Regions from separate parts of the Bacillus methanolicus genome, predicted to be linked through region 1. Evidence: riboswitches for the same ligand, from Rfam matches in the RefSeq annotation. Region 1 holds a riboswitch; each other region holds the start of a gene.

Evidence for each region. Region 1 has a riboswitch for S-adenosylmethionine ahead of C0966_RS11865 (O-acetylhomoserine aminocarboxypropyltransferase/cysteine synthase family protein). Riboswitches for the same ligand answer to the same signal wherever they lie in the genome.
Region 2: linked by a shared signal. The riboswitch ahead of mtnK (S-methyl-5-thioribose kinase) and the one ahead of C0966_RS11865 (O-acetylhomoserine aminocarboxypropyltransferase/cysteine synthase family protein) in region 1 are both predicted to bind S-adenosylmethionine.
Region 3: linked by a shared signal. The riboswitch ahead of C0966_RS06625 (Fur-regulated basic protein FbpA) and the one ahead of C0966_RS11865 (O-acetylhomoserine aminocarboxypropyltransferase/cysteine synthase family protein) in region 1 are both predicted to bind S-adenosylmethionine.

What each region holds. Positions count from the first base shown of each region.
Region 1 is NZ_PNFF01000002.1:16,852-24,292, forward strand. Features, by position in the region: gene sufC (Fe-S cluster assembly ATPase SufC) at 1-372, opposite strand, end outside; gene C0966_RS11845 (hypothetical protein) at 671-919, opposite strand; gene C0966_RS11850 (MetQ/NlpA family ABC transporter substrate-binding protein) at 1,125-1,979, opposite strand; gene C0966_RS11855 (methionine ABC transporter permease) at 1,993-2,661, opposite strand; gene C0966_RS11860 (methionine ABC transporter ATP-binding protein) at 2,654-3,679, opposite strand; SAM riboswitch class I at 3,877-3,990, opposite strand; gene C0966_RS11865 (O-acetylhomoserine aminocarboxypropyltransferase/cysteine synthase family protein) at 4,136-5,452, opposite strand; SAM riboswitch class I at 5,541-5,641, opposite strand; gene C0966_RS11870 (thioredoxin family protein) at 5,918-6,229, opposite strand; gene C0966_RS11875 (toprim domain-containing protein) at 6,231-6,596, opposite strand; gene gcvH (glycine cleavage system protein GcvH) at 6,788-7,171, opposite strand; gene C0966_RS11885 (arsenate reductase family protein) at 7,269-7,441, opposite strand, start outside.
Region 2 is NZ_PNFF01000001.1:544,746-552,186, reverse strand. Features, by position in the region: gene mtnW (2,3-diketo-5-methylthiopentyl-1-phosphate enolase) at 1-540, opposite strand, end outside; SAM riboswitch class I at 760-863, opposite strand; gene C0966_RS02815 (pyridoxal phosphate-dependent aminotransferase) at 950-2,122, opposite strand; gene C0966_RS02810 (carbon-nitrogen family hydrolase) at 2,243-3,025, shown strand; SAM riboswitch class I at 3,110-3,263, shown strand; gene mtnK (S-methyl-5-thioribose kinase) at 3,356-4,540, shown strand; gene C0966_RS02800 (methylated-DNA--[protein]-cysteine S-methyltransferase) at 4,564-5,091, opposite strand; gene C0966_RS02795 (PAS domain-containing sensor histidine kinase) at 5,088-6,596, opposite strand; gene C0966_RS02790 (methyl-accepting chemotaxis protein) at 6,714-7,441, opposite strand, start outside.
Region 3 is NZ_PNFF01000001.1:1,326,667-1,334,107, forward strand. Features, by position in the region: gene C0966_RS06600 (putative bifunctional diguanylate cyclase/phosphodiesterase) at 1-1,468, opposite strand, end outside; gene C0966_RS06605 (ABC transporter ATP-binding protein) at 1,861-2,799, shown strand; gene C0966_RS06610 (ABC transporter permease) at 2,796-3,740, shown strand; gene ssuE (NADPH-dependent FMN reductase) at 3,876-4,406, opposite strand; gene C0966_RS06620 (YezD family protein) at 4,449-4,619, opposite strand; gene C0966_RS06625 (Fur-regulated basic protein FbpA) at 4,665-4,817, opposite strand; SAM riboswitch class I at 5,020-5,120, opposite strand; gene C0966_RS06630 (carbon-nitrogen hydrolase family protein) at 5,300-6,247, opposite strand; gene C0966_RS06635 (DUF3891 family protein) at 6,731-7,441, shown strand, end outside.

The DNA of each region.
Region 1 (7,441 bases):
ACGGATAAATTTCATTAAAGAAATTTCATTTCCTTCACCAAGACGGCTGTTAATCGCTGATCGCAGAAAATCGGCATTTGTTACGCCGCTGATTTCACTGGGATATTGCATAGCAAGAAACAGGCCGGCACGTGCACGTTCATCCACTTCCATTTCTAAAACGTCCTGGCCATCAAGAGTAATGCTGCCTTTTGTTACTTCATATTTTGGATGTCCCATGATAGCTGAAGATAACGTTGATTTACCAGTACCATTAGGCCCCATAATCGCATGGATTTCTCCGCCTTTAACTTCAAGGTTTACACCTTTTAAGATCTCTTTTCCATCAATTTCTACATGTAGGTCTTTAATTGTTAATGTAGATCCTGCCATTATAATACCTCCGTTACGAAAAGAAAGAATTGTATCTGTCGGCTTTTTAAGACCGCATACTATCTATTCTCATTTTATTCTCATTACAATCTTATAACAACTGAAAAGTGTTAGCAACTTTTTCAGATATTAAATGTTGACGGGGACGTGTACGAAGCGCCATTCTTATTCTCGTACTAAAATGCATGTCCACAGAATTTTTTTCCCCATTGTTTTGCTTGTATGCATATAAGTTAAAAACCAGTGCACAATTTGCACTGGTTTCCTTTTTTCTTCGTTATTATTATTGGTTGCATCTCTAGAAATGAAATTTTCGTACTATATCCGCAATGATCCGTTGGCTTTTTAAATATTCTTTTTCACGCTTTTTTTCTATCCGCAATCGTACATCATGCTTCCGGCAGTAAACTTCGTATCCAACACCATGAGCTGCCTGCATAGCTTTTTCCATTCCGCTTGTATAGTTCAGCTGTAAATGACTGATAACGAATCCTTCCCTTCGTTTTTTTCGCTTGTTGGCGATTGTTGAACAATCTAATGTTAACACTCTTTTATTATCCGGTTCAAAAGCGAAAAAACGGTAAATACGCCGTTATTTTGGAATAGGAAAGGATTGAATGTAGCGGTGCTTCCATTTTCACAGAATTTTTTAAGAATCCTGCCAAATGGAACCCCGAATGGCTCTTTCATTTAATTAGGCTTGAAAATATATGAAACAGCAGGCACCATTTTTGATGCCTGCCCACCAATTATTATTCAGATACCGGTACAACGGCACCTTTATATTTTTCAAGGATGAAGTCCTGAATTTCTTTCGAATGAAGAACTTCAACAAGAGTTTTAATTTCTTCCTTATTCTCGTCACCTTTGCGAACCGCAATGATGTTCACATACGGTGAATCTTTATCTTCGATTGCAATTGAGTCTTCAATTGGATTCAATCCGGCATCAATGGCATAGTTGGAGTTTATAAGGACTGCATCGCCTTCGCCATTGTTAAAAATTTGCGGAAGCAATGAAGGTTCATATTCTGCATCAAACTTTAACTTTTTAGGGTTGTCGACTATATCTTCAATAGTCGCCTCTGTTTTATTAACGCCTTCTTTTAAAGTAATAAGACCTTCTTTTTCAAGCATTGATAAAATACGGCCATGGTCAGCGACAGAGTTGCTTATGATGATGTGCGCTCCTTCAGGAAGCTCATCAAGGCTTTTATATTTCTTAGAATAAACTCCGATTGGTTCGATATGAATTCCGCCGGCATTTACAAAATCATAGCCATGTTCTTTCTTTTGTGCTTCTAAATAAGGAATGTGCTGGAAATAGTTTGCATCAAGTTCTTTATCATCCAGTGCCTTGTTTGGTAAAACATAGTCTTGGAATGTTTCAATTTTTAGATCGATTCCTTTTTCAGCCAGCAACGGTTTAGCTTTTTCTAAAATTTCAGCGTGCGGCACGTTAGATGCTCCTACAACTAATTCTTTTTTGCCTTCTTCTTTGCCTTCTTTTCCGCCTTCTCCACCTGTTGAAGCCTTGTCAGAGTTTCCGCAAGCAGCTAATACCAGCGCAACTGCAAGAGCTAAAATGAAACTTAACCATTTCTTCATGTTCATCTCTCCTTTAACGTTTGTCTATTTTTGACGTAAAATAATCTCCAATAAATTGGATAATAAATACGATAATTAAAATGATAACTGTTGCCATAAAGGTTACATCAAATCGATTGCGCTGGAATCCTTCCAGATAAGCAAGGTTTCCAAGTCCGCCGGCACCGATTACGCCTGCCATTGCTGTGTAGCTGACTAACGCAATGGCCGTAACCGTTATCCCGGATACGAGAGCAGGCATCGATTCAGGAAGCAGAACTTTCCATATGATAGTACTTGTTTTCGCTCCCATCGATTTCGCCGCTTCGATCACGCCTTTGTCAATTTCCCGAAGGCCAATTTCCACCATTCGTGCATAAAACGGAGCTGCCCCAATAATTAGCGCCGGCAGTGCCGCATTTTCCCCAATCATCGTTCCGACAATCAATTTTGTAAATGGAATCAACAAAACAATCAAAATGATAAACGGAATAGAGCGAAAAATATTGACAAATGCACTGGTGACCGTATTAATAGCTTTGTTTTCCCATAAATTCCCTTTTGAAGTAAGGAAAAGCAATAATCCGAGAATGACTCCCAATATGAAAGTTGCCAAAACGGAAATAGCTGTCATGTAGAGCGTTTCGAATGTTGCTTCCCACATTTTCTCCCAGTTAACGTTTGGCAGCAATGTTTCAAGCATGATTGATCACCTCCACTCCAACTTGCAGTGAGCGGATATAATCAACCGCTTTTGTTATCTCTTCATCTTCACCATCTATGTGAATAAATAAAGTGCCATAAGACCCGTTTTGGGTTTGCGAAATTTTGCCCTGCAAAATATTCGCCGTAACCTGGTAATTACGTATAAGGTTTGTCATAAGCGGCTGTTGAGCAGCATCCCCGACAAACGTCAGCTTGACTACTTGTCCATGCGGATAGCTATCAAGCAAGTGCTGAACGGTTTCTTTTGTTTCCTCAGGTTCTGTAACCTGTTGAACAAACCTCTTTGTAATCGGCTGCTGAGGGTTCTTAAATACTTCCAGGACAGATCCGAGTTCAACGACTTTGCCGCCTTCCATGACCGCAACGCGATGGCATATTTTTCTGATGACATGCATTTCATGCGTAATCAGGACGATGGTTAAACCTAACCGCTTATTTATATCCACAAGCAATTCAAGAATGGAATCGGTTGTTTGCGGATCCAATGCAGATGTTGCTTCATCACACAAAAGGACTTTTGGATTGTTGGCAAGTGCCCTGGCAATACCAACTCTTTGCTTTTGTCCGCCGCTGAGCTGAGAAGGGTATGCATCTTCTCTTCCTTCAAGCCCGACAAGCTTTATTAACTCATCCACGCGTTTAAGCCGTTCTGTTCGATTGACTCCTGCAATTTCAAGGGGAAATGCGATATTTTCGCGAACGGTGCGAGACCAAAGCAAGTTGAAGTGTTGGAAAATCATGCCGATTTCGTGGCGGGCTTTTCGCAGCTCACTCCCTCTGATTTTTGAAACTTCCCTGCCCGCTACTGTGATGGAACCTTCTGTCGGAATTTCAAGACCGTTCAGCATCCGGATTAATGTACTTTTACCGGCGCCGCTATAGCCAATGACTCCAAAGATCTCTCCTTCTTTTATCTCTAGGTTGACATTATCAACCGCTTTCACTTGGCCGTGTTTGGAAGGATAAATCTTTTTCACGTTTTTTATTGTAATCAAATGATTCACCTTCTTTATATCCGAGTTAACACATAGATCGTTATCATTTTGTAATCTCAGGCTGCTTATTGGTGTTTCAACTTATATTTCAACAGGAGACGGAAATTCATTCGGCATTTCCGCTGCTCGCCCTGTTCGGATTATATAAAAAGCCTTTCTGCACATGAGCAGAAAGGCTTTATCATTATCTATCCTTTCTCTCATCTTTCAAAGCTTATGCTTTGTGTGAATTGGCACCATTTCACTGCATAAATGGCAGTGACGGTTGCCGGGTTTCATAGGGCACATCCCTCCACCTCTCTTGATAAGAGCGAAACATCATTCTCTATTCAATTAATAATTTAATAGATTTAAGCAACAATTAATTACAAACGTTATCCTATCACGGATATAAAAAGGTGTCAATGACATATTTTTGCATTATTATTTGTTGATTATAAGTCATTTTTTGAATTTCTAAGCTTTTGCGGAGAGTGATGTAATACCTGTAGCCGCTTCAATTGCCTGCTCAAGGTCTTCAATTAAGTCATCCACATGCTCGATGCCGACTGAAAGACGAATGAGATCCTCAGGAACCCCGGCAGCTTTTAATCCTTCAGCATCTAACTGCTGATGAGTAGTGCTTGCCGGATGGATGATTAAACTTTTTGCATCTCCGACATTGGCAACATGCGCCCAAAGTGTTAGAGAATTGATCAGTTTGGCGCCGGCCTCCCGTCCTCCTTCGATTCCGAAAACAACGATTGAGCCAGCTCCTTTTGGCAAATACTTTTCTGCAAGAGCTTTATCAGGATGGCTTTCATGTCCTGGATACAAAATCCATTTTACAGCCGGATGGTTTTCCAAATAGCTGACGATTTTTTGTGCGTTTGCAACGTGTTCTTTCATCCGCACATGGAGCGTCTCCAGACCCAAAGTGAATTGGAAAGCATTTTGCGGGCTTAATGCCGGGCCCAAATCTCTAAGAAGCTGAACACGGGCTTTTACAATATAAGCGAGAGGACCAAGCGCCTCACTGTAAACAATATTATGATAGCTTGGATCCGGTTCAGTGAAACCAGGGAATTTTGGTGAATTCCAATTGAATTTTCCGCCATCGACAATAATTCCGCCTAATGTTGTTCCATTTCCTACAATCCATTTTGTTGCAGAATGGATGACAATATCGGCTCCATGCTCGATTGGACGGCAAAGGTATGGGGTGGCAAATGTATTATCAATTATCAACGGAATTCCCGCTTCATGGGCAATATTTGCAACTTTTTCAATGTCCAGCACTCTTAAAGAAGGGTTCCCGATTGTTTCAGCAAAAACAGCCTTTGTTTTTTCCGTAATAGCCTTGCGGAAATTTTCCGGATCGGTAGAATCAACCAACTTAACATTGATGCCATATTTCGGAAGCGTAACAGTAAATAGGTTGTACGTTCCTCCATATAGATTGGAAGCTGCTACAATTTCGTCTCCTGCTTCAGCAATATTTAAGATAGCGAGAGTGATGGCAGTCTGTCCGCTGGCAAGTGCCAACGCGCCAACACCGCCTTCAAGCAATGCAACCCTCTCTTCGAATACTGTGACAGTTGGATTGTGAATCCGTGTATAAATATAGCCAGGCTCTTTTAATGCAAATAGATTTGCAGCATGTTCCGTATTCTTAAATTGATAAGCGTTATTTTGATAGATTGGCACAGCTCTTGCCCCTGTTACCGGATCAGGAGATAACCCCCCGTGAACTCCTAATGTTTCAAGGCGATAATTCTTTTGTTTTTCTGTCATCATCAACTCTCCTTAAAATTAATGAAAATTTTTTCAAAATATAGATAAAAAAACCCTCTTCCATAAGAAGAGGGGTCTTGATCATCTCTTCTTATCTTTCAGAGCGGCTGCTCTGCTGGAATTAGCACCGTGTATAAAACCGGTTGCCGGGCTTCATTGGGCCAGTCCCTCCGCCGCTCTAGATAAGATTATAATTTTTTCCGTCAAACTAGTTAGAATATTTAAAATGATATTATCATCTTTTATTCTCATAGTCAACTAATATTATCCTTTTAGTAAGAAATTAATTTCAGCATTAATATATTCCTTGTTATTTGTTAATACCTCTATCACACGTTCGACATTAAAAATAACAATACCGATCATTTCCCGAGAAATATGTCAAATCATACAACTTCACGATTATTCTAGTTTTATTTAGTCTAAAAAAAAAAATGAACCAGGATTAAAACACCTGATTCTTCATTAACTTAATGTCGTTTTAATTTTATCCAATAAATAAGGAACAGAACGAAGAGCATAGATTTTTTCCATCAATTCCCCATCTTTTACCAAAAGTAAACACGGCACACTTTCAATTGAAAGCTCTTTTGCAAGATCGGGCATATAATTTAAATCCGCTTTACCGAAGGGAATCAACGGCAGTAATTCTGAAACAACTTCAAGCATCTTTCCTCCAACCTGGCATGTTCCGCATAAAGGAGTATAAAAATAGATCGCTGCTGTTTTTTTATCTTTCACTGAATTTTTTATATCTTGCTGTGTCCATTCCTTCATCTTAAAAATAATCATCCTTTTTTAAATAATGGGTGTGAACATCAATGTTCGCTCCTAATAGTACGGTTGCTAAATGATGTTCCGGCGCAGTCGCTACTTCCCTGTACATCCTGTCAATGTATAAATGTTCAGCGTTAGGAAATTCCCTTTTTAATAGCTTGCGCAGCTTTTCACCTGCTTCATCTGAATCAACAAGTATATAAACATCCTTTTCAAAAAGGAGATCAATCCATTCATCAAGCTTTGTCATACTGATTGTTCCATTTGTGCAAAAAATTTCAACAGGCTCCTTTACAATGCTTTTGACTTTTCTTTTATCAGATTTTCCTTCAACAATTAAGACTTTCTCAATTTTTTCTTCGATCATCTTTATCACCTGTGAATAGAGTAATATTCTTACATCACCATATTCAGTTTTCGTTCTTTTTGTGTAATCTCCTCCATTGCAGATAACTCTATTGTTACTTATTTTTAGAATGATTGCAAAAGACAAGCCTTGGAAATACGTTTGTAAAAATCATGAAAAAAACGCCTTGAAACTTCAAGGCGCTTTCAAAATTAATCTTCTTTTATCATTTCTTCATATTGTTCAGCTGTCATTAAGTTGTCGACTTCACTTATATCAGATGGTTCGATTACAATCATCCATGCTTTTTCATACGGAGATTCATTTACAAATTCAGGGTTGTCATTCAATTCTTCATTTACTTCTACAACCGTGCCGCTAATCGGCGCATATAATTCGGAAACAGTTTTTACAGATTCGACGCTACCAAATGGCTCATCGGCAGTCACTTTGTCTCCTACTTCAGGAAGTTCAACGAAAACAATGTCGCCGAGTTCTGACTGTGCAAAGTCAGTGATTCCTACGCGCACCTTGTCCCCTTCTACTTTTACCCACTCGTGCTCTTCAGAATAACGCAACTCTTTTGGTGTATTCATATGATAATCCCTCCAAAATTAATTCATATTCCATAATCGAATAATAACAATTATTCACCTATGTTTGCCAATAAAAACTAATATCTTCAATATTTTCTTATGATAACCACATTTTTTCAAATTCTTCTTCTTTAAAACCAACTGTTACTTTATTGCCGTCGGTTACAATGGGACGTTTGATTAACATGCCGTCTGAAGCTAACAAATCAAGCAGTTCGTCTCGTGAGGCCGTTTTTATTTTGTCCTTTAAGCCTAATTCACGATATTTTT
Region 2 (7,441 bases), on a different contig from region 1:
TGGCGTCAGCTCATTTTCAAACAGTATTTCGTCATCTTTCACAATATCGACTCCGCCTTTTGCCTGTTCCTTTAGCTGGAATAGCAAATAATTAAGATCCCGGCCAATTAAGCCTTTGAAAATACTCATGACGAGCGGCCTATCGTACACATTTAATTTTTCACGGATGCCGGGAATGCCGAATCGCGGTCCGGGAAAAGCTTTTTTTAGCTCGCTGCTAAACTGTAAATCCAGCAGTTTTATTTTTCCATCCATTGATAATTTTCCGAAAACAGTTGTTAATATGGCTGGAATGTCAAATGAAAAATTCACTGTCGGATAGGCAATTTTAATCAAAGCTTCCGTTTCTTTTTGAGCTCCCCCGGGTGCCAGACCTTCTACAGAAACGACTCTCCCCTTATGTTTTTTGAGCTGATTTTTTTCGAGTTCAGGCAAATTGGTCCAGGAACCGACTGTTAGCCCAAGGGCAATTTCTTCCGCTTTTTTTTCAGGGTCATGTTTGGAGTCAAACACTAAGTACGTCGCAATGATTTCACTCAATTGGAATCTTCCTTTCATGGAAACTGGTTAATACTTACGAAAAATGTTTATTTTTGTTTATCAGGAGTTTACTCCCGTTCAAGGTGCATTTGCTCCCATTCGGCAGGCATCGATATCCTTAAGACTGGTCGATAAATTCAAAAACCGGTTGATAACCTCTTTCTTACGCAACAAAAAAACCTCTTCGACAAGAAGAGGTTAGTGCTGCAAACTAAGATCTTCTCATCTTTCAGCTATTGCTGCAAGAATTAGCACCGTGCTTATAAAATAAGTCGGTTGCCGGGCTTCATTGGGCTCGTCCCTCCGCCTGCTCTTGATAAGAAAACAATATTTGGTTCATATTCAATTTTTTACGCGCTAGATTTATTTGGATTATCGCAGGAATATTTTGATTTGTCAATCCATCATTTTAAAAAATTTTTAAAGCTTTAATTCGCTCAACTGCTTCTAAAAGTCTTTCTTCAGAAGTCAGTAATCCTGCTCTGACATAGCCTTCTCCATGCTTGCCAAAGCCAATGCCCGGCGCAACGACGATATGCGCTTTTTCAAGAAGATAATCAGAAAATTGTTCTGATGTAAAGTTATCCGGCACTTTCAGCCAGGCAAAAAATGATCCTTTTGGAGCTGTTACGTTCCAGCCTATTGACCTTAACCCGTTAATCAAAACATTTCGTCTTGACTCGTACATTTTGTTCAGTTTTTCTACACATTCCTGAGACTCTGTCAACGCAGAAGCTGCGGCCTCCTGAACTGCTCCAAACAAGCTGACATACAAGTGATCCTGTAAAAGGTTAATGGCAGAAATCACACTTTCGTTTCCAACCGCAAACCCGACCCGCCATCCTGCCATGTTATAAGTTTTAGAGAGTGTGTAAATTTCAATACCGACATCTTTTGCACCTTCAAACTGCAAAAAGCTTAGCGGCTTTTGTCCGTCAAAGCCGATGGCTCCATATGCAAAGTCATGAACAACACAAATATCATTTTCCTCGGCAAACTTGACAGTCTGTTCAAAAAATTCTTTTGTCGCCGTTGCCCCGGTCGGGTTATTCGGGTAATTCAAAAACATTAATTTTGCTTTTTTTGCATCTTCTTCCGGCAGATCGGCAAAATCAGGAAGAAAGTCGTTTTCTTCACGGAGCGGCATGGTGATCATCTCAGCACGAGCCAATACAATCCCTGACCAATAATCCGGGTATCCCGGATCAGGAACGAGAGCGGCATCCCCCGGGTTTAACAGACATTGCGGAATTTCAACAAGCCCGGCTTTCCCGCCGAACAATATTGCCACCTCTTTGTCCGGATCCAGTTCCACCCCGTATTCCCGTTTATAAAATAACGCAGCTGCTTGTTTTAAATATCGAAATCCCTGAAATGGTGAATATTTATGGTTCACAGGGTTTGCTGCAGCTTGCTGAAGTTTTTTCACAATATGTTCAGGAGTCGGCTGGTCAGGGTTTCCCTGGCCTAGATTAATGACATCATAGCCTTTCTCAATATATTGGTTTGTTTTTTTTACAAGCGAAGCAAAAAATTGTTTCGGAAGGCTGTTTAATAAATCAGATTGGGAGAAATGTTTCATCGTTACACCTACAATCAGAAATTATTTTCATTTTATAAAATTGTTGAAATTCTAGTCAAAAATAATATAACGTAAATGTAAGCTTGTAAAGAATAAAATTTTTCAAACAGGGTGAAGGTCATGAAATTAACTATAGCATGTATTCAGATGGATCTTGCCTTCGGCGATCCGAAAAAAAATTTTCAATCTGCGGAAAATCTTATACAAGAAGCTGCTGCAAAAAAACCGGATATAATTCTTCTTCCGGAATTATGGACTACAGGATATGATTTGACTCGAATCAATGAAATAGCCGATGAAAATGCTAGTGAAACAACTGTTTTTCTGCAAAATGCAGCAAGAAAACACGGGATCCATTTTGTTGGTGGCTCCGTTGCAAACAAAACCTCTGAAGGAGTCTTTAACACGCTTTTGATTGTCGACAAACACGGCAATAAAATTCACGAATACAGTAAACTCCACTTATTCAAGCTGATGAATGAACATCTTTTTTTGACCCGCGGAAAATCAAAAGGTTTATTTCAGCTTGAAAACAGAAAATTTGCAGGGGTAATTTGCTACGATATTCGTTTCCCGGAATGGATCCGCACTCATACTGCGGAAGGTGCAGAAGCATTGTTTGTTGTGGCAGAATGGCCTCATTCCCGACTTTCCCATTGGCGAAGCCTCTTAATCGCACGCGCAATCGAAAATCAATGTTTTGTCATTGCCTGCAACCGTTCCGGGCAAGACCCGAACAATACATTCGCGGGTCATTCCATGATTATTGATCCGTGGGGGGAAATCATTGCAGAAGCCGGAGAGCAGGAAGAAATTCTTGTTGCCGAAATTAATTTGAGCGAGACAGAAAAGGTTCGGAAAATGATCCCTATTTTCGAAGACCGAATGCCGGACTTTTATTAGGAAATTTGAAAAAATATTGACATATCTATTTTTTCACTGTTATTATTTCAATCAAACGAATTTTACAAAAAAACAATAAATGTTCTCTTATCAAGAGCAGGCTGAGGGACTTGGCCCAATGAAGCCCAGCAACCGACTGTAATACCATTGCAAAATGGGGCGCAACATGCGCCGGGGTTTTACCCTGCAAGGCACGGTGCTAATTCCAACAGAAAGGAAACTTTCTGACAGATAAGAGGCGAGAAGTACATTAATCTTCAAGCCTCTTTCAATATGAGAAAGAGGCTTTTATAATTGATAAGCCTCTTTGATTAAGGAGGAATAATTGACATGGCTTTATTGCAGCAACAAAACTATGAAACCCTTAATGAAGCTTCAGCAGCAGAATTAGCAAAAAATTTAAATTTATTTTATGAAGATGCCGAGTTAACCACATCAGAAATCGGCGATGGAAACTTAAATCTTGTTTTTCGGGTGAAAGATCCGCTACGCGGGAGTAGTGTCATTATCAAACAAGCTCTGCCATACGCAAAAGTCGTTGGCGAGTCTTGGCCTCTTACATTAAAACGAGCAAAAATTGAAGCAGATGCGTTAAAGCTTTTTAAAGAACTTGCTCCCGAGTTTGTTCCTGAAGTTTATTTCAGTGATGAAACATTTGCAATCACAGTGATGGAAGATCTTTCTCATCTTTCGATTGCACGAACAGGACTAATTCAGGGAGAAGAATATCCTCTGATCTCAAAGCACCTTGGTGAATATCTTGCGAATACTTTATTTTTTACCTCCGATTTTGGATTAAAACCTAGTGATAAGAAAGAATTAGTCCAAAAATTCATTAACCCGGAACTTTGCAAAATAACAGAAGACCTTGTCTTTACTGATCCATTCTTTGATTCAGAGACAAACTCATTTGAGGAAGAATTAAGAGACGAAGTGAAAAAATTATGGGCTGATGAAAAGGTTAAACTTGAAGCAGCCATTTTAAAACAAAGTTTCTTAACGGAGGCTGAATGCCTGCTTCACGGAGATTTACATACTGGCAGCGTTTTTGCGAGTAAGACTGAAACAAAAGTAATCGATCCTGAATTTGCTTTTTACGGGCCAGCCGGCTTTGACCTCGGCCAAGTGATCGCCAATCTTCTTTTCCAGGCGATCTCTTGCGAAAGCAAACAAGAAAGCATCTTTTCGCATATTCAAACTTTTTGGGAAACATTTACTGAAGAATTTAGCAGATTATGGGCTGAATCGAATACGGAACCTTATTCCAAAACGGAGGGCTACCTGGAGAAAGTGCTCAAAAAATATTTCAAAGATTCGATCGGATTTGCCGGCTGCGAACTAATTCGCCGTACGATAGGCTTAGCCCATGTTGCCGATTTAGATGGGATAAGCGATCAGAGCAAACGGATAAATGCGAAAATTAGAACATTAAATCTTGGAAAAAAACTAATTGTTTCAAGAGAACAGTTTGGAAACATAAACGAGCTCATTTCCAATATTAAAGATAGTTTGTAAGAAACGGTAACAAAAAGCAGACTCTATACTGTCTGCTTTTTCTTTTTGCGTATTTCATTCGATTTGAATTCCGCCTTTTCGAGTAATAAAAGTTTTTCCTTGATATCTACTCGGTTTCCAGCATACCCGGTTAACGATTTATTTTTCCCGATCACTCGGTGGCACGGAACGATAATCGGAAACATATTTGCTTTGTTTGCCTGACCAACAGCTCTTACCGCTTTAGGTCTCCCGACTTTTTCAGCAATGTCTCGATAACTTCTCGTTTCTCCAAAAGGTATTCGGATAAGCTGGTTCCAGACAGCTAATTGAAAGTCAGTTCCAACTTGCTTCAGAGGCAAATCAAAATTTTTCCGTTTTCCTTCAAAATATTCATTGAGTTGGCATACACACTTTAAAAGAATCGGATGATCTGGGTCATATACTATTTCTTCAGAAGTTTCATTGACATTAAAATCGTCTTCGCCAATATGAATTGCAGCCAATTGTTCATCCTCTGCAACAATATATAAGTTCCCAATTTCCGATGGGCAGATCGTATATTTTCTCATAAACTTTTTCCTTCACTGCCTTTATGAATCGGTAAATAAATATGAAAGGTTGTTCCGATTCCTTCTTTGCTTTGTACATCGATAATGCCATTATGTTCTTCAACGATTTTATAACTGACCATTAAACCAAGCCCTGTTCCTCGTTCTTTTGTTGTAAAAAAAGGTTCACCAAGTTTCATAATTTTTTCTTCAGACATGCCGGGTCCTTCATCCTCTACTGAAATATGTATTTTATTGTCATTTGTTTTCTTCACTGAAACCGTTATGATACCGCCATTTGGCATCACTTCAATGGCATTTTTAATAATATTGATAAACACCTTTTTTAATTGATTTGGCTCACAGTATAACAATGGCAAATCTTTTTCATAATAGGTTTTGAACTGTACATCATGCAATACTGCCTGGGCATTTAAAAGTTCGACTGTTTCTCTCATAATTTTTACGACGTTGAACTCGACAAATTTCACTGCTTGCGGCTTTGCCAAAATTAAGAATTCATTAATAATCGAATCCATGCGCTGCAATTCTGTCGAAATGACGTGGAAATACATTGAATGATCTTCTTTTATGCTCCCCTGAAGCAATTGAATAAATCCTTTAAGTGCTGTCATCGGATTTCGGATTTCATGGGCAATGCCGGCTGCTAGTTCGCCAATAACATGAAGAGTATCAGATTTCCTGAGCTGTTCCTCCATTTCCAATTTTTCTGTAATATCACGAAAAACGGAAAGATTTAAGCCGGAGATCAAATTAGATTTTGCCGAAAATTCGAAATACTTTTGTTTTGAATCATTCATCTTTGCAGAAAGCGTACCAGTTATCTGCCCGTCTTTTTCTAGTTTTTTCATATGCTCATCAAGATTCTCTTTTTTTACATTGTATTTGCTCAACAAGGTGGTTAAAGATTGGCCGATTATTTCTTCTTTAGTAAGACCAAGCATTTTAACTCCAGTTTGATTTATATCAACGATTTTGAAATTTTCATCCCAAAGAATGATGCCTTCAAAAGATCCGTCAAAAATCTTCCGGAATTTTTGCTCACTCTCTCTAAGCTTCTTTTCCATTTTAAAACGTTCAGTAACGTTCCGCAAAATCATAATATTAAGTCCGTTTCGATTTATTTTGGCAGTAAATTCAAGCAATTTCTTCTGACCGTTTGGCATAAGAAAGAGCAGTTCGTCACGTATCGCTCCGGTGCTATTTAATTTTCTGACAATTCTATGGAATTTTTCGTTTTTCTCATAAACAAAATCGAAAAGTATCTTTCCGCATAATTCATTTTGGCTGCATTCAAATATTTTTGCCGCAGATTTATTAGCCTTTACCACTTCCCCGTTTTCCCGCCAAAATACGATTCCATCGATGGCTTCTTCAAATAAATCTATGTATAAATCTTCATTTTTATTTGCAAGTTCTTCTTTCAATCTTTTATTTTCTTTTTCTAATACAGAAATTTTCTCCAGCAGCTGCTGACATTCTTCGTTCGTTAAAGCTCCTTCCACTGTTTTTCCTCCTCACAGCAATTTCCAATAATTAATATTAATTCGACAAAATATCCAATAAATCCTCCATTCAGAGCCTGAGGAAATAGCCGTTTCTAAAATGAAACGGCCTGTTTTTTACAATTTAAATTTTCCTATCATGGCATTTAATTGATCGGCCAATTCTGAAAGCGATTGAGAATTGTTTGATATTTCTTCCACAGTGTAATTTGTTTGCGTAATGGAAGCACTGGCTTGTTCTATGCCTGCAGCAGATTGTTCAGAAACAGATGCGACATTTTCGATCGATCTGTTCATTTCAACTGAACTATTAGCCAATTGCTCCATACTGCTCCCAATTTCATTTACTTTTTCTGCCATAAGCGATACAGCCTCATAAATCTTATGGAAGGTTTGTCCGGTAATTTCGATTTGCTCGGTGCCTTCTTCCACTTGCTTATACCCGGCTTGAAGGGAGGAAACAACATTGTCTGATTCTGATTGAATACCCTTTACAATTTTCGTAATGTCCGAAACTGAGAACGAAACTTGTTCAGCCAGTTTGCGTACTTCATCTGCTACTACGGCGAATCCTCTTCCATGTTCACCGGCACGGGCTGCTTCAATCGCAGCATTTAAGGCAAGGAGATTTGTTTGGTTTGCTATTTCTTGAATAACTTGAACGAGTTTTGAAATTTGTTTCGTCTGTTCGTCGAGTCCCTGGACTTTTTCTACGGACAATTTCATAATCTCATTGATTCTTTCCATTTGCTGCTGGGATTCACTCATCAACTTATCCCCGTCTTTTGTCATTGATAGCACATCATTCGATGCAGTTCGAATCATCATTCCACTATCACTTGCTT
Region 3 (7,441 bases), on a different contig from region 1:
GCTCCATCTTACGGGAAGTTAAATCATCAAGATTAGAATTATAAAATTGAAAATTGTTTTTTCCACGTTCTTTTGCCAAGTACATGGCGGTATCCGCATACTTAATTAAAGTTTCTTCGTCTTTACCATCGGTTGGATAGATGCTAATGCCGATACTTGGAGTAACAAAAAATTCCTGCTGATTAATTTTAATTGGCTCGTGAAATTCATCAAGGATTCGTTTTGCAACTTCTGTCACTTTTTTCTTATCGATATCTTCTAATAATATGATGAATTCATCTCCGCCCAAGCGGGAAACAAGCCCATCGGACGGAACGGTGCTCTTTAACCGTTTCGCTACTTTTTGCAATAATAGGTCCCCTGTCGAGTGTCCTTTCGTATCATTAATAATCTTAAATCGATCGAGGTCCAAAAACAATAGAGCCAACATTTGATTTCTCTGTTTCCTTAATAATTTGTTCAAATGCTGCCTCAACTTATTACGATTAGGCAGACCTGTCAGCGCATCATAAAAAGCCATTTTATGGATTGTTTTTTCTGCTTGCTTTCGTTCAGTGATATCTCTGCCGACGATCTGGATGGCACGTCTGCCTTCATACAAGATTGGCATAGTGGACATTTCTACTTCAATCGTATGTCCATCAACTCGAAAGACATGAAATTCAAATCGCCTTGCCAAAAATTTATTATCTTCAATATTCTTAATACGATTTCTTATTTCATCAATCACATTTGGATCCGTGAATGTAAAGATCGATTGTCCAATGATCTCCTCTGGTTTGGAAACTCCAACAAGCTTGCAGCCAGCCTTATTAATATAATCGATCTTCTCATTGCTAATAACCGCTATGAGATCAGGCGACATCTCAACTAAGCTTCGATAACGCTCTTCACTTTCTTTTCGGTCGGTAATGTCAAACAATACACTTGTAAAATCCACAAACTCACCGTGTTCATCCAGCTTAGGAATACCCCGGTCTTGTATCCAGCGCACTTCTCCATCAGGACGGATAATTCGGTATACACTCGTAACCGGTTCACCCGCCAAAAGTTTCTGTTCTCTTTCATCTAAAACATAAAGATCTTCCGGATAAATCACCTTTTTCCATAGATCATGGTCTTGATAAAACTCGTGTAAAGAGCGTCCGTACAGTTTTTCAATACCCGGAGTGATGAGTAGAATATCAGACTTTAAATCGTGGGACCATATCGCTACATCCAAAGTATCAAAAATACTATTTAATTTTTGCTTGCTATGTTGGAGTTCTTCAGTTGTTTTATAAATCATCTTCAGCAAAATCAACAGCAATATGATCATAGTAAGTTTATACAAAATATCAAAGATATGATAGACATTCCCACGGGAAGAAATAAGGATTGATGTTACATCTTCAAGGACCACTAAAAAGATAACCAGACATAAGATCATCATCCAATTCCGTTGATGTAATTGATCCATCTTTTTCATTTGCTTTTCTCCTGTTACATGTATTGCACAGCTGTATTAAATAAAAATTTATCATTATATTTACTAAATTTACAATATAAGATTGAAAGAATTATCTACGTTTTTTTCTGTGGTAAAGGGGCGGAGCTACGCAAATTAAAATAGAAATGCTAACTTTTCTTTAGCTAGATACTTGTTTAGCATTGTAAATATTTAGAGCTTTGCTTCGCTCACACCGCCTTATTATGTTTGTTAACTATATAAATTTAACCTATTTCCATGTTAGGGTTGGGAGTTTAATAATCATGCTAGTTTTTTGGTAAATTTTTTTGCAATTTTCGCAACTTTTCTCTCTTTTTATTCGTATTATTTGTTGGAGGAATATTTAGCCAAAAAGAGAAAGAGGGAGAATCATGTCTCAATATGCACTTGAAGTTCGATCATTAACAAAAAGAATTGGAAAAAAGCTGATTGTGGATGATGTTAGTTTTGCCATTGAAAAAGGAGAAGTATTTGGTCTGCTTGGCCCGAATGGTGCGGGGAAAACGACGATCATCCGCATGATCGTCAGTTTAATCAACCGGACTAAAGGAAGTGTCATCATTAACGGCTATAGCCTCGATGATGATTTTACCTCGGCCATGAGCGAGATCGGTGCAATTGTTGAAAATCCGGAATTCTATAAATATATGAGCGGATATAAAAACTTGCGCCACTATGTAAATATGGCAAAAAGAAAGATTCCTGAATCCCGGATTCAAGAAGTGATCAAATTGGTAGGACTTGAACAATCCATTCATCAAAAAGTGAAAACATACTCTCTCGGAATGCGTCAGCGTTTGGGTGTGGCTCAGGCTCTATTGCACAATCCGTCTATTCTCATTTTAGACGAACCTACAAACGGGCTCGATCCTCAAGGTATCAGGGAGTTCAGGGAATATCTTCGAACACTTGCCAGTGAAGGAATGTCTGTTTTAGTTTCATCCCATTTGCTTTCTGAAATGCAGTTGATGTGTGACCGCTTTGCGATTATTGAAAAAGGAAAGTTGATACATATTTCCAAAATGAATGAGACAGAGGAAGCAGAAAAAACTGCTCAGGAGTATGTTTTTGATGTAAGTGATCCCGCAAAAGCTGTTTCGATCTTAAAAGAACATGGCCTGAACAGAGAATTTAAGGACTTGGAGGATCAAAAGTTTAGTCTTGTGCTTCACCGGGAGGCAGTTGCAAAAGCCAATGAATTGCTTGTCACCAATCAAATTAAGGTATATGAGATAAGCAGTAAAAAGGCTACACTTGAAGACCGTTTCTTAGAAATTACAAATAAAGAAAACAAGGAGGTACCTGTATGACCGGTTTACTTCGGAATGAGCTGATGAAAATTTTCTCAAAAAAAGCGAGCTGGATTTATATGATCATCATTCTGGCTGCTTGTTTGATCGGCGGAATCATTTATCAAAAGGTAGGTCCTGAGCCAAAGGAAAATTGGCGGGAAGAAATTGAGGCAGAAATACAGCAACTTGAAAAACAATTAGAAAGTGCTCCTGACGAAGAGAAAGCATGGATCCAAGATCAAATCGAGCAAAATCAGCAATATTTGGATAAAAATGTGAATCCAAACGCAAAAAGCAACTGGCATTATATGAACAGCGTCGTAACAGGAATCGCCTCCCTTGTCACGTTATTTGCCGTCATTGTATGCAGTTCAAATGTATCTGCTGAATTTACTGATGGAACGATTAAGCAATTGTTAATCAGACCGCACAAAAGATGGGCAATTCTACTGTCCAAATATATTGCTGTACTAATCTACTCCCTGTTGCTTGTACTGACATTGATCGCGTCAGGGTATTTAGTAGGGTTGATTTTATTCGGCAACGGTGATTTTCATGCAAAAATTTTTGAAATGAGCGTCGACGGGCAGAAAGAAGCGATTGTAAGCACCCAATTCTTTTTAAAAATGCTTTATGACCTGCCTGGTTTATTCATCATTACAACCATTGCATTCATGCTGTCAACACTGTTTAAAAGCCAGTCACTTGCAGTCGGTATCGGAATTTTTGTTCTATTTTTCTCTTCCACAGTGGGGGCGTATATCGTTGTATTAGCCGAAAAATACGAATGGACAAAGTTTTTAATCTTTCCTCACCTGGATTTAACGATCTATGCACTCCAGGATAAAATCCTTCAGGATATCACTTTGCCGGAATCTTTAGGAATTTTGGCTGTATACTATGTCGTCTTCATCATCATTACGTTCGTCTTTTTCGAAAGAAGAGATATTAGCATATAAATATTGTAAAGGGCCAGACCCCTCCAAAGGGAGTCAGCCCTTTCTTAAACCAGAATTCGCCGGAGAATTGTATTCAGCGAAGTTGATTTGTGGCAAGATTCAGACATTTTCTGACCTCAGTAATATAAAATAGTTTTATTTGCGAAGGTGTTCGGCAAGGTCGGTTAACGCTTTTTGCAATCTTTCATGAGCTTCAGAATCTAACTCATACTGATTATCTTCAATCCGTTCAACTTGGGTATCCAGCGTGTAGACACCATTCAAAATGGTTGTTGCTCCCAATGCAGACAAGACCGGTTTTAATGCATAATCAATCACGAGAAGATGTCCGAACGTTCCTCCAATAACGAGAGGCAATATGATTTTATTTGCAAGTCCTTTTTGCGGAAGCAAGTCTAAATATGTTTTTAACACTCCCGTAAAGGACGCCTTATAAACAGGTGTTAACACGATGACAGCGTCGGCACTTTCTACTTTCTTATTTGCTATTGCGATTTCAGGACTATCGAATTTTCCGTAAATTAAATCTTCCGGAGGCAACTCTCGCACTTTGATTTGCTCAAACTCGATCTGTTCACGGGTCAAAAAAGCTACAACCTCCTGTTCAATTCCGTTCAATCTTGAATTTACTGATGTTGCCCCTGAAATAATAACTGCTTTTGCCAAAAAGCTCCACTCCTTATTTGATAAATTTTGAAAAATCATTGCTTATTTCTTTACTTCAAGTTTCTTATTTTTCACAAGCGGAAACCGTTTCTTTTCGGTAATATCGATTTGTGTAATATCACTATCATGTACGGTGATCACCACACAGCCATACTCCAGTTTGTCCAGCGATGACAGTATATATTTGATTTTCTCTTCATTTAATTGTTTCATAAAAGCCCCCTTAATAAGATATTATTGACACATGTAAGTCTAATTTCAACCATTATTCTTTAAATCACGGTATTCTTTCTCAAGTTCCGATAAAGTCAGCTCATTCAAAAATTGAAGATCTCCAATATAGCGGCCTGAGTTAACCAAGAACGAAATCAGAAAACCTTTCCTCTTTTTGATTGTTTCATGTAAAATCATTGATATAAAACATTCCTCCTTTTATGGTTATTTTCAACCCATCAAGGACTGAAAATATTTTCTTCGGGCTCCAATAGCAACAAATTTCTGAACGATTTGTTTCATTAATTCTAAGATATCCAATATAAATAGTCGGTTTTATTTTCAAAAATAAAACCTCTTCTTGGATAAGAAGAGGTGAAAGAATGCAATCTTTTTGCTCTTCTTATCTTTCAAGCTTTCGCTTGCTGGAATTGGCACAGTACTTTTAAGTCTGTTGCCGAGGCTTCACCGGGCCAGTCCCTCCACCTCTCTTGATAAGAATTCATATGAAACTATTATACTGTATAAACAAAACATGGTGTCATAATGGGAAAGTTCCCATCCAGTTCATGAACTTTATTTGATATTAATTTAAACCATGGCCAACAATACTGTCAATATAATTTTTTAAAAAATTTTGAATTGGTAAAAAAGAAATGGCAGCCCGTTATTTTGTTCGATTATTCCCATTTTACATTCGTTTTTTCGGCTTCATTTATTGTCAGCTGAAAGACATCAGGCCGAGAATAATGACCATTCACATCAAAATCGAAACGGCTTTTAACAATGTCTTTTAAATCTAAATCCGCAATAAGTATATCTTCTTTTCCGTATACCGGTCCAACGATATATTCACCGAGCGGACCAATAATAGCACTTCCTCCGTTGCTCATGATCTCCGGTTCTGACTCCAATTCATCATAGCAGGCCAAATCTGTCGGGTACATATCTTTTGTCACAAATTGATTGCATGATAAAACAAAACATCTGCCTTCCAGGGCAATATGCCTAATCGTAGATTGCCAAACTTCTCTTGCATCAGCAGTTGGCATAAGATAGATTTCAACGCCCTTGCTGTACATTGCCATCCGGGCAAGCGGCATATAATTCTCCCAACAGATCAAACCGCCCATTTTACCTATTGAAGTATCAAATACAGGAAGAGTGCTTCCATCTCCCTCTCCCCATATAATTCTTTCTGAAGCAGTCGGTTTAAGTTTACGATGTTTTCCTAACAGCGTACCGTCCGGACCGAAATAAAGTACCGTGCAATAAAGGGTGCCGGATAATTGTTCTTTTTCAATCACTCCAATAACAAGATACACGCTATTATCTTTTGCAATGGAACCTAATATTTCCGTTTCTTTACTAGGAACGAAGATCGAATTTTCCCAATACCGATACCAATCTTCCCGTCCTTTTTTCGACCGGCTCCCTACCACCGTTCCAAATGTCATTCCTCTCGGATAGGCCGGAATATACGCTTCCGGAAATAACACTAATTTTGCTCCCTTCTTAGCAGCATCAGTGGTTAACAATCGGACTTTTTCAATGGTTTTATAAAGGTCCATAATAACAGGTGATGCTTGTACAACGGCAACTCTTACTTGATTATTCATGCTTTCCATTCAGAACATCTCCAATCAATTTTATGTATAACAACCTTTCAGCATTTCAATAGGGAATTCGTTGTTTAATTATTTTCCATAAATTCAATTTTTTGAATTTTGATATCATTTTACAATTCCACCTGACACATTTCAACAAAATTGCCTTCCATTAGTTTTCTCACTAGAGTTTAAGAAGGCTATTATTCTATAAAACATAATGCCAATCTAGTAAACAAGAACTTTCTTACATTGATGAACAGGAATACACTGTTGCAACATAGAATAATTATATAAAACGTACATGAGTTTTAAACTCCCAGCGCTAACATGGAAGTAGTTTTCATTATAAAACAGAACCAACATAATAAGGCGGTGTGAGCGAAGCAAAGCACTAAATATTTACAAAGCTAAACAAGTATTTTGCTAAAGATAAGTTGGCAGTTCTATCTTTGTTAGCGTAGCTCCGCCCCTTTTCCACAAAAAAAGAGAAGGGGGTATCACATGATTGTCTATGAAAGAGAAAGTGATTTTGTCATGGTGACCCAGGATGATCATGCAAGAGTCTCAGGTGAATTTGCAAAAGCTTGGCGGAACGAATATTTTGTTGCATTGGATCGAAAAGAAGATGTAGAGCTTGCTGTTTTTGAACATGACCGGGGATGGATCGATCTTGATGAAACACCGTTTTGGAATGACGAAAAACGGCTGCCCTTCTCCTTCCGTGATTTTCCGTTAACCCCTAGGTTTGTTTTTTATAAAAAAGGCATTGACGAAGTTGAAAGCAAAAATAAATATGCTGCATTATTGTGCAGTTTGCAATATACGACCTTGTTTGAAATGATTCAAGACGATTCCGTACCGGCTTTTTTGTACTCTGAATACGAGAGGCAGCAAAGACTCATCAATGATTTGAATCTAACACATCACTCTTCACAGGAAATGATCAAATTCCATTTACAAGTCCTTCGCTTTTGCGATGATCTATCTTTATATATTTGTATGCATGAACCGATGGTACATCATACTGCTTCGGAATGGTTTGCTGAAGGATTCAGCCAACGATTTTCTTTCTTTAATCATGAAAAAATCACTTTCGAATGGGCAGAAAAAGAAAAAATAATCCTTTCTCACTTTCCATTTTCTTCTGAAGTTGTTGTAAAAGTGCCATTAAAAGAAGTCAAAAAAGCAGATATAGCGAATTACGGCATTGCA